One region of the Salinimonas marina genome, then DNA from elsewhere that is predicted to be linked to it. Evidence: predicted binding sites of a transcription regulator. Region 1 holds the regulator's gene; each other region holds the start of a gene.

Region 1 (3,115 bases):
GACCAGTTGTTCTTGTAATTGCTCAAGAATTTCACCCGCCTCGACCAAAAAGTCCTGTAAAATATCTTCGTCTAATTCAAACGACATCTGCCGGCTCCCTTAAAAACCTAAGCTGGACAAAAGATCGTCCACATCATCCTGGCCTTTCACCACGTCGTCGCGTTCTGCGGCGTTAACAATTGGCCCTTCAGCTTCGACACTACTTTTTTCTTGTTTTTTGTTTTCTGTAGCTGGCTGTTCAGTTTCCGGCTCACCAAATACCGTAAGCATGTGTACCAGACTGTCTTCAACTTCTTTAACCAGTTCGATAACCCGTCGAATTACCTGACCCGTCAAATCCTGATACCCTTGTGCCATCAGCACCTCGGTTAACAGACCGGTCAGTTTTTCTGACTCCGCAGCCGCGTTATTCAATAAGCCATCCAAGTCGCTGCATAGCACCTTAAACTCAGCGACATCAATTTGCCGCGTCATCAGCTTTTTCCATTCCGGCATAATGGTATTAATGCGCTCGGATAAGCTTTCAGCGATAGGCATGCTGGCTTCCACCGCATCCATGGTGGTATTCGCAGCTTTTTCGGTTTCTTCGATAACGTAGGTCAGACGGGTTTGCGCGTCGGGGATATCATCATTGGCTAAGCCCACAATACGCTCATCCAGCTGGAAGCTGTTGAGCGCATCGTGCAACTGGCGGGTTAATTTTCCCACTTCGGCAAAAAGTTCGATAGACTCTTTGGTAGAAATGGCTTCCAAAAGCTCGCGGGCGGCGACATTGTCACCTTGCTCAAGATGCACCACAAGTTGCCGGGCTTCTTCCAACGAGATAGGAACATTGACATTCGTTGTCATCCAGTATTCCTTTTTAATACCGTAAGAGCGTCGGGATTAACCTAAGCGTTCAAAGATCTTATCTAATTTTTCTTTTAGCGTGGCAGCGGTAAAGGGCTTCACCACATAGCCATTTACACCAGCCTGCGCTGCTGCCACGATTTGTTCTTTTTTTGCTTCGGCTGTGACCATCAAGACCGGCAGATGTTTTAGTCTGCCATCCGCACGGATGTTCTTGAGCAGGTCAATACCCTGCATGCCAGGCATGTTCCAGTCGGTTACCACGAAGTCGAAATCACCTTGCTGAAGCATGGGTAATGCTGTGTTGCCATCATCTGCTTCCTGGATGTTAGAAAACCCTAAATCCTTTAACAGGTTCTTTATGATTCGTCTCATAGTAGAAAAGTCATCTACCACAAGAATTTTCATACTTTTATCCAAAATGGCCTCCACCGGGGATTAAATATTGTTGTTGTGTTTGTTGTTGTATTAGCTATCGGCACGCCAGCTTTGCATTTTAGCTTTTAATTTCAGCATTGCCTGGCTATGAATCTGGCTGATCCTGGATTCACTGACATCCAGCACTTCGCCTATTTCGCGTAAGTTTAATTCTTCATCATAATAAAGAGACAGCACAATCGCTTCACGTTCAGGCAAGGTCGTAATAGCATGCGCCAACGCCTTCTGAAACGCGCCCTGCATCAAATCTTCCAAAGGCGAGTCATTACCCTGATTGACTTCAGTGGTGATCACATCTTCGGACACGCCTAAATCTTCAATTCCCACCAGCTTACCGGCGTTGACCTCATTGAGCATCTGATGATAGCTATCAAGGCTGACATCGAGCTTGGCGGCGATCTGGACATCACGCGCATCGCGCCCGGTTTCTTTTTCAACCTGGGCAATCGCTTCAGTGATCGCACGACTGTTTTTGTGTACTGAACGTGGGGTCCAGTCACCTTTTCGAATCTCATCAAGCATGGCTCCGCGGATACGAATACCGGCGAATGTCTCAAAGCTGGCGCCTTTCGACCCATCGAAATTTTTTGCTGCTTCCAACAACCCAATCATACCGGCCTGAATCAGATCATCCACCAGCACACTGGCAGGTAACCGGGCCATCAAATGATGGGCAATTCGCTTAACCAGTGAAGCATGACGCTCTACCAGTTGCGTTTTACTGGATTGCTGTTGGTAGGCAGCGGCTTTGCTATTCAACGTTGCGTTCCTGTTGCTTTATGCGAAACCAGTTGCTCGATGAAAAATTCCAGATGGCCGCCTGGCTGATTCGGGATCGGCCAACGCATGGCTTTGGTCGCCAGCTGTGAAATAGCCACGGCGGCGGGTGAGCCGGGGTACGCATCCACAATAGAAGTTTGTTTGCGTACCGCCCGACGAATATTTTCATCGAAGGGGACGGTGGCGACCAGCTCCAGCGCGACATCCAGGAAGCGTCCGGTAACTTTGGACAACTTACTGAATAGCTCATGGCCTTCGCGGGTGTCGCGCACCATATTCGCCACGATTTTAAATCGGAAAACCCCATGTTCGCGGTTCAGAATTTTAATCAGGGCGTAAGCATCGGTCAGGGAGGTGGGCTCATCGCACACCACCACCATGATATCCTGAGCTGCTTTGGAGAAGCTCAGCACCATATCTGAGATGCCCGCTGCGGTATCCACAATCAATACATCGACCTGCGAACGTAATTCGCTAAAGGCCCGAATAAGGCCGGCATGTTCGATGGAAGACAACTCGGTCATGGATTGCGTACCCGACGTAGCCGGCGCAATCTTGATACCGTGAGGGCCGGTGACCAGTACTTCATCTAACGTACATTCACCAGAAAGCACATGCGAAAGATTGCGCTCCACACGCAGCCCCAACATGACATCCACATTCGCTAACCCCAGGTCCGCGTCTAACACCATGACGCGCTTGCCCTGCTTGGCCATTGAGATGGCTGTGTTGAGCGTAATGTTGGTCTTCCCTACACCACCTTTACCACCGGTAACGGCGATAACTTTGATTAATTGTGACTGATTCATCTTTCGTAAGCTACTCGCTTGATCTTCAATCATACTGCCTGTGCTGAGTTAACAAGGTTACTAGGGTTAGTATGATTCAAACCGTACTTTTTATAAAGCTTTGCCGCAACCGATACTAAAGATTTTGCGTCAGCGACCTTTATATCTTCAGGCACTTGCTGACCATCGGTAACATAGCTGACTGGCAAACTGTGTTCTATGGCTACGCTGAGCACTTCGCCCAGACTGTAACATTCATC
Region 2 (3,115 bases), 120 kb from region 1:
TTCCGGTGGTCTTGCATGATGTTCAATTGCAGGATGTGACCAATGTTGAGCAGGTTTTTCCCGATCGTCACCGCGCCGACCAACACTTCTATGCCATCGACTTTACGCTGGCCGAACTACGTCAGTTAAGTATTCATGAACGGCATAATTCGCAGGGCGAAGCGGTATTCAGCCAGCGTTATCAGGGAGACAGTGGTGGCTTTCGCATCGCTACTCTGGTGGAGCATATTGAGCTTATTACCCAGCTGAATCGTCAGTTTGCAGTCAATATCGGGTTATATGTTGAGATTAAAGCGCCTGCATGGCACCGGCGTCAGGGTGTGGATATTTCTGACGCGGTTATAACGCTTATTCAGCATCAGGTGGCCCGGATATGTCAGTAGTACTGCAATGCTTTGATTTTGCTGAAATCCGCCGCATAAGAACAAACCTGGAGTACAAAGGGCAGCTGCTCCAGCTGGTAGGCGAAAACAGTTGGAATGAATCTGCTACCGACTATGACTGGCTGATGAGCCGTGCCGGACTGGCGCAGGTAGCTAAGGTAGCAGATGGGTTAGGTCCGTGGTTGCCGCAAATATATGAACAAACCTCTGCCAGCAATGATCTTGAAGTACCTGCATGGGTGGCGATAGCCCGGCAACACGGCTTAACAATCCATCCCTATACCTATCGTCAAGATGCTTTGCCGGATAATCTCAGCGGTCGCTCGCTGATTCATTATTTACAACATACCCTTAAAGCCGATGGTCTGTTTACCGATCAAGTGCCGGCAGTCAAAGCCCGGCTTAGTCATAGTGCAGCTGATTAGCCTTTTGACAGCCGCACCACCACCCGCCGGTTTAATGCCCGGGTATCGCTGGTAGTATTAGAGGCGATATGACGCTTTTCGCCGTGTCCGGTAATTTCGATACGGTCATCCGCCACCCCCAGTGCAGTAAGGTAGCCTTTAACCTCGCCGGCCCGTTTTTCAGAAAGCTGCTCATTGGTCCACCGGCCACCGTAGCTGTCGGTATACCCATCTAATAACACCAGCTCGAGGTTGTTGTCTTCCTTCAAATACTCACCAATCATGGTCAGCCGCTTCTGGGAATATTTGGTAAGCTCAGTACTGTTTTTTTCATAAGAAAGCACGGTATAAGCAATATCATCAAAACTGTACGGCAGCAATTGCGACACGCACTGGACAAACTCATGATAGGTGGGTCTGAAATTGCTGGCATTTAACGCCACCGCGACTTTATCATGGCGGTTATACCAATCCTGATAATACAGGGTTGGCCAAAATCCTTTTTGCAGTTCGCTGAGCATGGTCCAGGCAGCCTCTTCAGGCAAATCCCCGTGGTATTGCTTGCGTAACTGCATATTGGCAATTTTACGTGGCGCCTGGCCAGGCATCCATTTTGGCGGCACCGCGTAAACCGAAGCGACAGAAAACTTCTTTGGGAGCAGCGCCATCTGCATATCAAATTCCATATTCAGCTGCTTTGAAGCCACACTGACAAACTTAGCTTCACCGTAACCGGGGACCTTGTGACTCAGCTCACATTGCAATCTGGACTGGCCTGCCAGGATCCAGTCGGAGCTTTCCACAGTGGCAGAGTACTGACGCATTGCGCCTGTCGCGGACAGACTGCACAGAAAGCTTACCGCAATTATTAAGCCTTGCCTGAAGTTCATCTTTATACACCGTGCTACATTCTATGTTTAAGATATCGTCATTAATCAAAAAAAGTTTAGCACACATTTACATCGTTACCGGAGTTGTCAGCTATCGGCGCGCGCGAGAGCAAAGCTGGATATGCCCGGCCATTACTGAGATAATTTACCGCGGTTCGTGCTTTTAGCGGAGTTATCCGTTGAAACCGAAATTATTTTGCCTGTCTTCAGAGGAATTATGTCAGACGATAACACCACCTTATCCACGCGCTTTCGCGGTTACTTTCCCGTTGTCATTGATGTGGAAACCGCCGGCTTTAATGCTGCTACCGACGCCCTACTTGAGATAGCAGCCGTCACCCTGACCATGGATAAAGATGGCAACCTGGTGCCTGATCAAACCTTTCATGCACATGTAGAACCCTTTGAGGGCGCCAACCTTGAGCCCGCGGCACTGGAGTTTAACGGCATTGATCCCCACTGTGCATTGCGCGGAGCCGTTGATGAAACCCAGGCTATGAAAGACTTATGCAAAACCATTCGAAAAGCGCAAAAAGCGGCAGGATGTCAGCGTTCGGTGATTGTGGCGCACAACGCTACCTTCGATCAAAGCTTTGTAAATGCCGCCATTGAGCGCAGCAATATTAAACGCACTCCGTTCCACCCGTTTGTGTCATTTGACACCACCAGCCTGGCCGGTCTGGCGTTGGGTCAGACCGTGCTGGTTAAAGCATGCCGTGCTGCCGGTATTGCGTTTGACCAAAGCGAAGCCCACAGCGCGCTTTATGATACGCAACGCACCGCCGAGCTGTTTTGCTATATGGTGAATCGTTACAAAGCATTAGGAGGCTGGCCGCTGCCGGTGCCAGACAGTGATGATGACAGCAAACAAAAAAAGGCTGCCGACACCTCTGTCTCAGATACCGACAACCCACCCGCCTGAAGCCGTTGGCTAGCCGGCGGCCAGTACGGGAAGCAGCAAGCCGGTCCTGCCAGCCTGAGCGTGGCAAACAATCAAAGATTGCCGTTTTTCCCCGCTTTCCAGGCCCCGGAAGCGGAGATTTTTTTTAATGGCACTCAAGCTTAATAATTTTCTTTTCTTGCAGCTTTTAGTTAGTGATTACTCTGTCGGTATAGCCCACCGCTCAAGCGCTCAAAAATACCCCAATAATTTTTCATGCAAACGCGAATGATTTTCATCCCAATCTGTCTTGCATTGAGTGCAAATAGCAATTATTATCATTTATATAGTAATCACGAGGTTTTATTGATGTACGTATGTATGTGCTACGGCGTAACAGACAAAGCAATTATGCAGGCGGTAGAAGATCATGGTGCGGGTAATTTGCGTGAACTTCGTGAGGTCATGGAGATTGGCAGTCAGTGTGGCAAATGCATCAGTATGACGCAGCAAATCATCGATTCGACCATAATCGACGAATCCTTATTCCGCGAAGTC
Region 3 (3,115 bases), 1.6 Mb from region 1:
CGTCAAAGAGTATTTCAGTGGCTTTGTTCATGTGCAATCCGTACGACTTATGAAAGATCGTCGTACCGGCAAACGCAAAGGGTATGGATTTATTGAGGTGGTTACCACCGATGTTGATAAAGCCATTACCGAACTGAACGACAAAATCTTTTTGGAACGAACCTTAAAGGTTCGTCCCGCCAAAGAAAAAGGCGACGAAGAATAGCAATGATAAAACCTGGGTCCTCCCAGGTTTTTTTTAACCGGAGATTAATCGGCTTCTACGGCCTGAATTATCTTTTGATTAAACTGATTAAAGCGGTTGATGGCACTGATAAGATCCGGCACATGCACATCGTGCATGTGATTGATGATCCCCTGGACCAGATTACTGAATTCCTTTTCACCCGCCAAGGTTGCTTTAGCCTGCTCCTGAGTGCTCAATGCCTTTTCCACATACTCTGCTATGGCCGCGTTTTGATGGGCATTGTCAGGTTTTTCTGTGAGTTCCTGCACACTTCCATAGGCTTTAGCCATACTTGAACTTTGCGACTGAGTTAATTTAAGAGCAAAGCCTGCCAGCGACGCTTTGTCAAACTCCAGATTTTGAGCCTGCTCGAAGGCTTTGTCGATGTCACCGTCAAAGAACAACTCGGTCAGCTCCGTAGTACTGTTAATAAGCTGAGTGATGCTTTTAAGTTCCTGCTCATTTAAATCACCGTCTACCGAAAAGCTGAAGTGACTGGTGGTTTGCCACTGTACATTGGTGTAGGAACCGCTATTCACAGCACCCACGGTATTGTCGGTAGTACCGGAGTCTGTATATTGTCCGCCTTGCTGGTAGTCGTACCGCTCATAGCTGGCCCGCCGGGTATCGCCGAACCGTATCGATACTTCATCGCCCTCACGGGTCCGAATCACCAAATCGCCGCTGCGCTGTTGCTGTTGCGATAACGCCATCGCGTTAACCTGTAAGTTACTCAGCGGGTTGGCACCTAACACTTCTTCTTCCAGGGTCCCCATCTGCTCGCCGATTAACGCCTCACTTTTGTTTATACCCAGATTTATATCGTCATTCAGCCATTGGCCCAAATCCTGACGAGCCATTGCAATCCCTTTAGCAACGCCTTCTCGCGCTTGTCCAAATAAGTTCTGCAGCTTTTCATCAGGTGCGCCACCAGCCGCGGCCCCTCGGATGACCCCGCCAACAAAGCCCATGACATTGCGGGCTACTTTTTCAAAGTCGAACATGCTGGTTTCTTCCGGCAGGGGATCGGGCTTGCCAGGACGCTGGCCATCCACCACCAGATTTGCCGCCATCGACTGACTGACGACTTTGTAACTTACCCGATTCTGGGACGCGGTCATCGTGACCGAGGTTTCCTGCTGGCTGAATTGAGCGGCCTGCTGCAACCCCTGTTCCTGCAACTGCTTTCTGTGTGTCTTCACCGGATCTGAAATGGTCTTAGGGTCGGCGACAGTATTATTAAACTTATCTACATTCATGGCTAGGTCCTCACTCCTCTCACCTTTTGTTATCGGCCGCCTTACGTCATTGTTTAATTTTAGTACAATTCATTTTATAAAAGCCGTTGCAGTGCGTATAAAAGCCTCTACAATTCGGCTCCTTTATTTTTCTGGCAGTTGGGAGAACACGCATGGCTGAGACCGGTAGTCGCGAACAGTACACGATTGAATTACAGCAAAAGCACGACCGCTTACAATCCCTGTTGGGCCCGTTCAATGCGCCTGACATTGAAGTTTATGCTTCGCCGCACGAACACTATCGGGTACGTGCTGAATTCAGAGTGTGGCATGAGGGTGATGATTTATACCACATCATGTTTGATCCCCAGACCAAAGACAAATATCGGGTTGATCAATTCCCTGCGGCCAGCCAAACCATTAATGCCGCGATGCAAAAGGTGATGGCCCTGCTTAAAGATAATCCGGTGATGCGCCGCAAATTGTTTCAAATAGATTATCTGAGTGGGCTGAGTGATGAGCTGGTGATCAGTTTGCTTTATCACAAACCGTTAGATGACGAGTGGCGGCAGGCTGCGACTCAATTGCAGCAAGCACTCAGCCAATATTTCACAGTCAATTTAATTGGTCGTGCCCGAAAACAAAAAGAAGTGATTGGTAATGATTTTATAATCGAACAATTGCCGGTTAATAACCGCACTTATGAATTTAAACATATCGAAAACAGTTTTACCCAGCCCAATGCCCGGGTGAATTGCGAGATGCTTGAATGGGCATTGAAGGTATGCGGCGCGCCCGAGCGTGACTTACTGGAGCTTTACTGCGGCGCGGGCAACTTTTCTCTGCCTATGGCCAGTCAATTCCGCAAAGTGATCGGTACCGAAATTGCCAAACCATCGGTAGCCGCTGCGCAGTTTAATATTGCCCGCAATAATATTGAGAATGTCGATATTGTGCGCTTGGCCGCAGAGGACTTTACCGCGGCGATGCGCGGCGAACGGGAGTTTACGCGCCTGGAAGGCATCAATCTGAGTGAGTATGACTTTGCCACTGTGCTGGTCGACCCGCCCCGGGCCGGTCTGGATGACGAATCGCTAAAAATGATTCAGGAGTATGAAGAAATTGTGTATATCTCGTGCAATCCGGAGACCTTAAGCCAGAATCTGACGCGTTTGTGCGAAACCCATACTATCGAAGCGGCCGCGCTGTTTGATCAGTTTCCGTTTACTCATCACATTGAAACCGGGGTTAAATTGGTGCGAAAACCAGCTTAAACCGTTTTTGAACCGGCCGGGGCGGCTTCCGGCCGGGCCTTATTCTGTGCCACCCGCTCTGCGTAAGCCGCCGCGCCAAGCTGCACAAACCGCAGCTGCGCCTTTACCCGCCGCCCGATTTCACTGCGCATTGAGGGCTCTGCCTCTAAGGTCTCAGCCCCTGCACTGAAGACCAACCTTACCATTGCTTCGGCCTGTAAACTTGCCACCCCATGATCAATAGCCTGACGTTCGACAATATAATCAGCCAGCTCTTCTACAAAATGTTGGATTTCACGCAAAACTGCCATGCGATAGGCTGCAGAGGTGCCGGTATGTTCACGCAATAACAATCGAAACACATTGGCATTATCACAAATAAACTCAATAAAGGTATC
Region 4 (3,115 bases), 1.5 Mb from region 1:
ATCGGCTTGCCCTGATTGATATTTATTTCTACCCGGCGGTTTCTGGCGCGCTCCTGCGGCGTTTTGGCTTCTTTGACCAGGGGGCTGGTATCGGCTTTACCCACCACCGACATTCGACTTTCGTCGAACCCGGGCGCCCGTCTCATCTCTTCGGCCACCGCCACCGCTCGCTGAGAGGATAAGTCCCAGTTTGAACGATAGAGTTCGTTGGCAATATGCTGACCGTCACTGTGTCCTGCAATTTCTATTTCCCCCGGCATATCCGCCAGTAAGGTACCAATTTTTTTAACAATAGGCTTAAATTGCGGCTGTAAGAATGCCGAGCCTGCTGAAAATGAGCCATTTTCACGAATCCGGATTGTCAGCTGCTGGCCAAGGCTTTCCAATTCTACAGAGCCATCCAGAATTTGTTTTTGTAGCTGTTCAGCCACTTTTTTCATCATCTCTTCCATTTCAGCATGCTCGGCACTTTGGGCCGCCGATGATGCCTGGTCGCTGGAAGTTTGCTGGGCTTGGCCACCGCGCTGATCACCGCGTTGTTTTTGGCGGCCCCCGGCATCATCCTCATCTCCGGCCTGAAATTCCAGCATCTGCTGCGTCATATCGATGGTTTGTTGCTGAATGGTTTCAATGGGAGTGGGTTCAGGTTTGCCGGGTCTGAATTCCATGGCGATGACACTGGTGCCTTTTGGAATGTCCTTCACTTCTATTTTGTTTTGCACCCCGAAGGCATATTTCATTGAACCGGCTATCTGCTTAAACTTCAGGACATCCATTTCCGAAAACGCCAACAGCAAAACAAAAAAGCACATCAACAGCGACATCAAATCTGCAAAAGTACCCATCCAGGCCGGTAAGCCTTCGGGTGGACACTTCGGACATTCTTCCTGCTGCGCCATAATGGGTTACTCCTCGTCGGCGCTGCCGCGCTTGCTGGAGGCCAGATAATTTTTCAGAATACCTTCTATGACTCTGGGGTTCTGGCCATCGGCGATGCCCACAATCCCATCTAAAATAAGCTTCTGGTTGAGTTTTTCTTCTTCAACACGATTCGTCAGTTTGGAGGCAATGGGTAAGCAGATAACGTTGGCAAAAAACGCCCCATACAGCGTGGTTAACAACGCCACGGCCATGGCCGGGCCAATGGCTTTAGGGTCATCCATGTTCGACAACATGGCGACCAGACCTATCAGAGTACCAATCATGCCCATCGCCGGCGCCACATCACCCATCCCTTTGAAAATTGAGGCGCCGAACTCGTGCCGCTCGGTCGTCATGGAAATATCTTTTGCCAGTGTTTCGCGAACCACATCAATATCGTGGCCGTCTACCAGCATGTCTACGCCCTTTTGCATAAACGGGTTGCCTATTTCGGCTTCTTCCAATGCCAAAAAGCCACCTTTTCGGGCGGCATCTGCCATTTCCACAATTTTTTCTATCAGTTCGTCAGGGGTATCAATTTTGAACATGAAGGCTTTGCCCGCCACTTTTCCAGCTCCGAAAAACTGGACAAGCGTAAACTGCGACAAAACGACAAATAATGTACCGCCAAATACAATAAGTACCGACGGAACGTCGAAGAACATGCCTAGTTCACCACCCAGGATCATAGCCATCACTATGAACCCGATACCTCCTAACATGCCTATGACGGTTGCTAAATCCACACGTAAATCCTCGTTATACGAAATCGTTGCTGGTGTTCAGTCTTGATTATTGTTTGCTTTGTAAATGCACAGCCTGTGCTGCAACTTCTTTGACGACACTTATACTATCGGCTTCGTAGTAGAATTCTATAACCAAATTACTGCTTCGCCAGTTTGTTTTTCCATAGTCAGGTATTTTTAGGTAAACTTAACCCCTCCCGATAATGTTATGCGCTGATGAACTGGACAAACCATTTGACCGGCTCAGACCTGTCGGTTAATGTGCGCCTATCTGAAACAACCGTGGATATACGATTGTGACTGACACCAAATCTGCACCGTCCTTTGAAGAAAGCTTGTCAGAACTTGAAGCGATTGTAACGCAAATGGAAAGTGGTGACCTGCCTCTTGCCGATGCCTTGCAAAAATTTGAGCGCGGGATTGCGTTATCTCGTCAAAGTCAGCAGGCCCTGGAACAGGCCGAACAAAAAGTAAAAGTATTACTCACTGAACAAGGTGAGGACAAGCTGGTTGATCTGGACGACACCCAGACCAGCTGAATCCGGTAAATATTCACCTGGCACCCTATTACGCCGCTGTGTAACCTCAAACAGGCATTGTTATGAATTTTGACGCGCTTCGTCAGCAAATAAAACAACAAACTGATGAACATCTGCTTGGGCTGATTTCACAGCTACCGGATCACGCCGAGCATTTAAAAGCGGCCATGCAACATGCCTTACTGGTAGGCGGTAAGCGCATGCGCCCGGTATTAACACATTTGGTAGGTAACAGCTTAGATATTCCGCGTCAGGATCAACTGACCATCAGCATGGCCATTGAATGTATTCATGCTTATTCGCTGGTACATGATGATTTGCCGGCCATGGATGATGACGCCCTGCGACGTGGCCAGCCGACCTGTCATATTGCTTTTGATGAAGCCACCGCCATTCTTGCCGGGGATGCGTTACAAACCCTGGCGTTTAGCATTCTGGCCGATCAGCCAATGTCAGATTATGGTGCCTCCTGTCGGGCCCAGCTGGTTTCCATACTGGCCCGGGCGTCTGGTTTTAATGGGATGTGCGGAGGTCAGGCAATAGATTTACAAACTACCGGGGAGGCCATTGATATCGCCACCCTGACCCGCCTTCATCGTCTCAAAACCGGTGCCTTATTAAGTGCCTGTGTGCAAATGATTACGATGGTAAGCGCCAACATCAGCGACTCTGATCGTCAACAGTTCATTCATTTTGCCGATATTGTGGGCCTGGCATTTCAGGTGCAGGATGATATTTTGGATGTTGAAGGCGAAGCCAGCCAAATTGGCAAACCGCAGGGCTCAGATGCTGCGCAAGGTAAAAATACCTTTCCTGCCTTATTAGGTATGGACGCTGCCAAACAAGAATTGGCAAGGCTACATCAGGAGGCGCTTCAAGCGCTCGCGACTTTGCCCTACAATACAGACT

The links. Region 1 encodes FliA, which starts transcription of late flagellar genes. Its sites were predicted from a motif close to CTAAAGNTNNNNNNNNNNNNGCCGATA; they were not measured.
Region 2: a site for FliA is predicted at 1,711-1,737, ahead of IT774_RS11770 (flagellar protein MotY). Genes of this name have one in related genera too.
Region 3: a site for FliA is predicted at 1,516-1,542, ahead of IT774_RS02500 (DUF5610 domain-containing protein). Genes of this name have one in related genera too.
Region 4: a site for FliA is predicted at 1,773-1,799, ahead of pomA (flagellar motor protein PomA). Genes of this name have one in related genera too.

The regions. Positions count from the first base shown of each region.
Region 1 covers NZ_CP064795.1:2,751,550-2,754,664, forward strand. Annotated here, with positions in the region: gene IT774_RS12265 (chemotaxis protein CheA) at 1-87, opposite strand, end outside; gene IT774_RS12270 (protein phosphatase CheZ) at 100-849, opposite strand; gene cheY (chemotaxis response regulator CheY) at 886-1,269, opposite strand; gene IT774_RS12280 (RNA polymerase sigma factor FliA) at 1,318-2,046, opposite strand; gene IT774_RS12285 (MinD/ParA family ATP-binding protein) at 2,043-2,909, opposite strand; gene flhF (flagellar biosynthesis protein FlhF) at 2,906-3,115, opposite strand, start outside.
Region 2 covers NZ_CP064795.1:2,627,258-2,630,372, forward strand. Annotated here, with positions in the region: gene IT774_RS17785 (glycerophosphodiester phosphodiesterase family protein) at 1-383, shown strand, start outside; gene IT774_RS17790 (glycerophosphodiester phosphodiesterase family protein) at 374-808, shown strand; gene IT774_RS11770 (flagellar protein MotY) at 805-1,677, opposite strand; gene rnt (ribonuclease T) at 1,895-2,599, shown strand; gene IT774_RS11780 ((2Fe-2S)-binding protein) at 2,927-3,115, shown strand, end outside.
Region 3 covers NZ_CP064795.1:566,069-569,183, reverse strand. Annotated here, with positions in the region: gene IT774_RS02505 (RNA recognition motif domain-containing protein) at 1-205, shown strand, start outside; gene IT774_RS02500 (DUF5610 domain-containing protein) at 250-1,485, opposite strand; gene trmA (tRNA (uridine(54)-C5)-methyltransferase TrmA) at 1,638-2,738, shown strand; gene fabR (HTH-type transcriptional repressor FabR) at 2,735-3,115, opposite strand, start outside.
Region 4 covers NZ_CP064795.1:1,210,531-1,213,645, reverse strand. Annotated here, with positions in the region: gene IT774_RS05355 (flagellar motor protein MotB) at 1-899, opposite strand, end outside; gene pomA (flagellar motor protein PomA) at 906-1,667, opposite strand; gene xseB (exodeoxyribonuclease VII small subunit) at 1,964-2,206, shown strand; gene IT774_RS05340 (farnesyl diphosphate synthase) at 2,269-3,115, shown strand, end outside.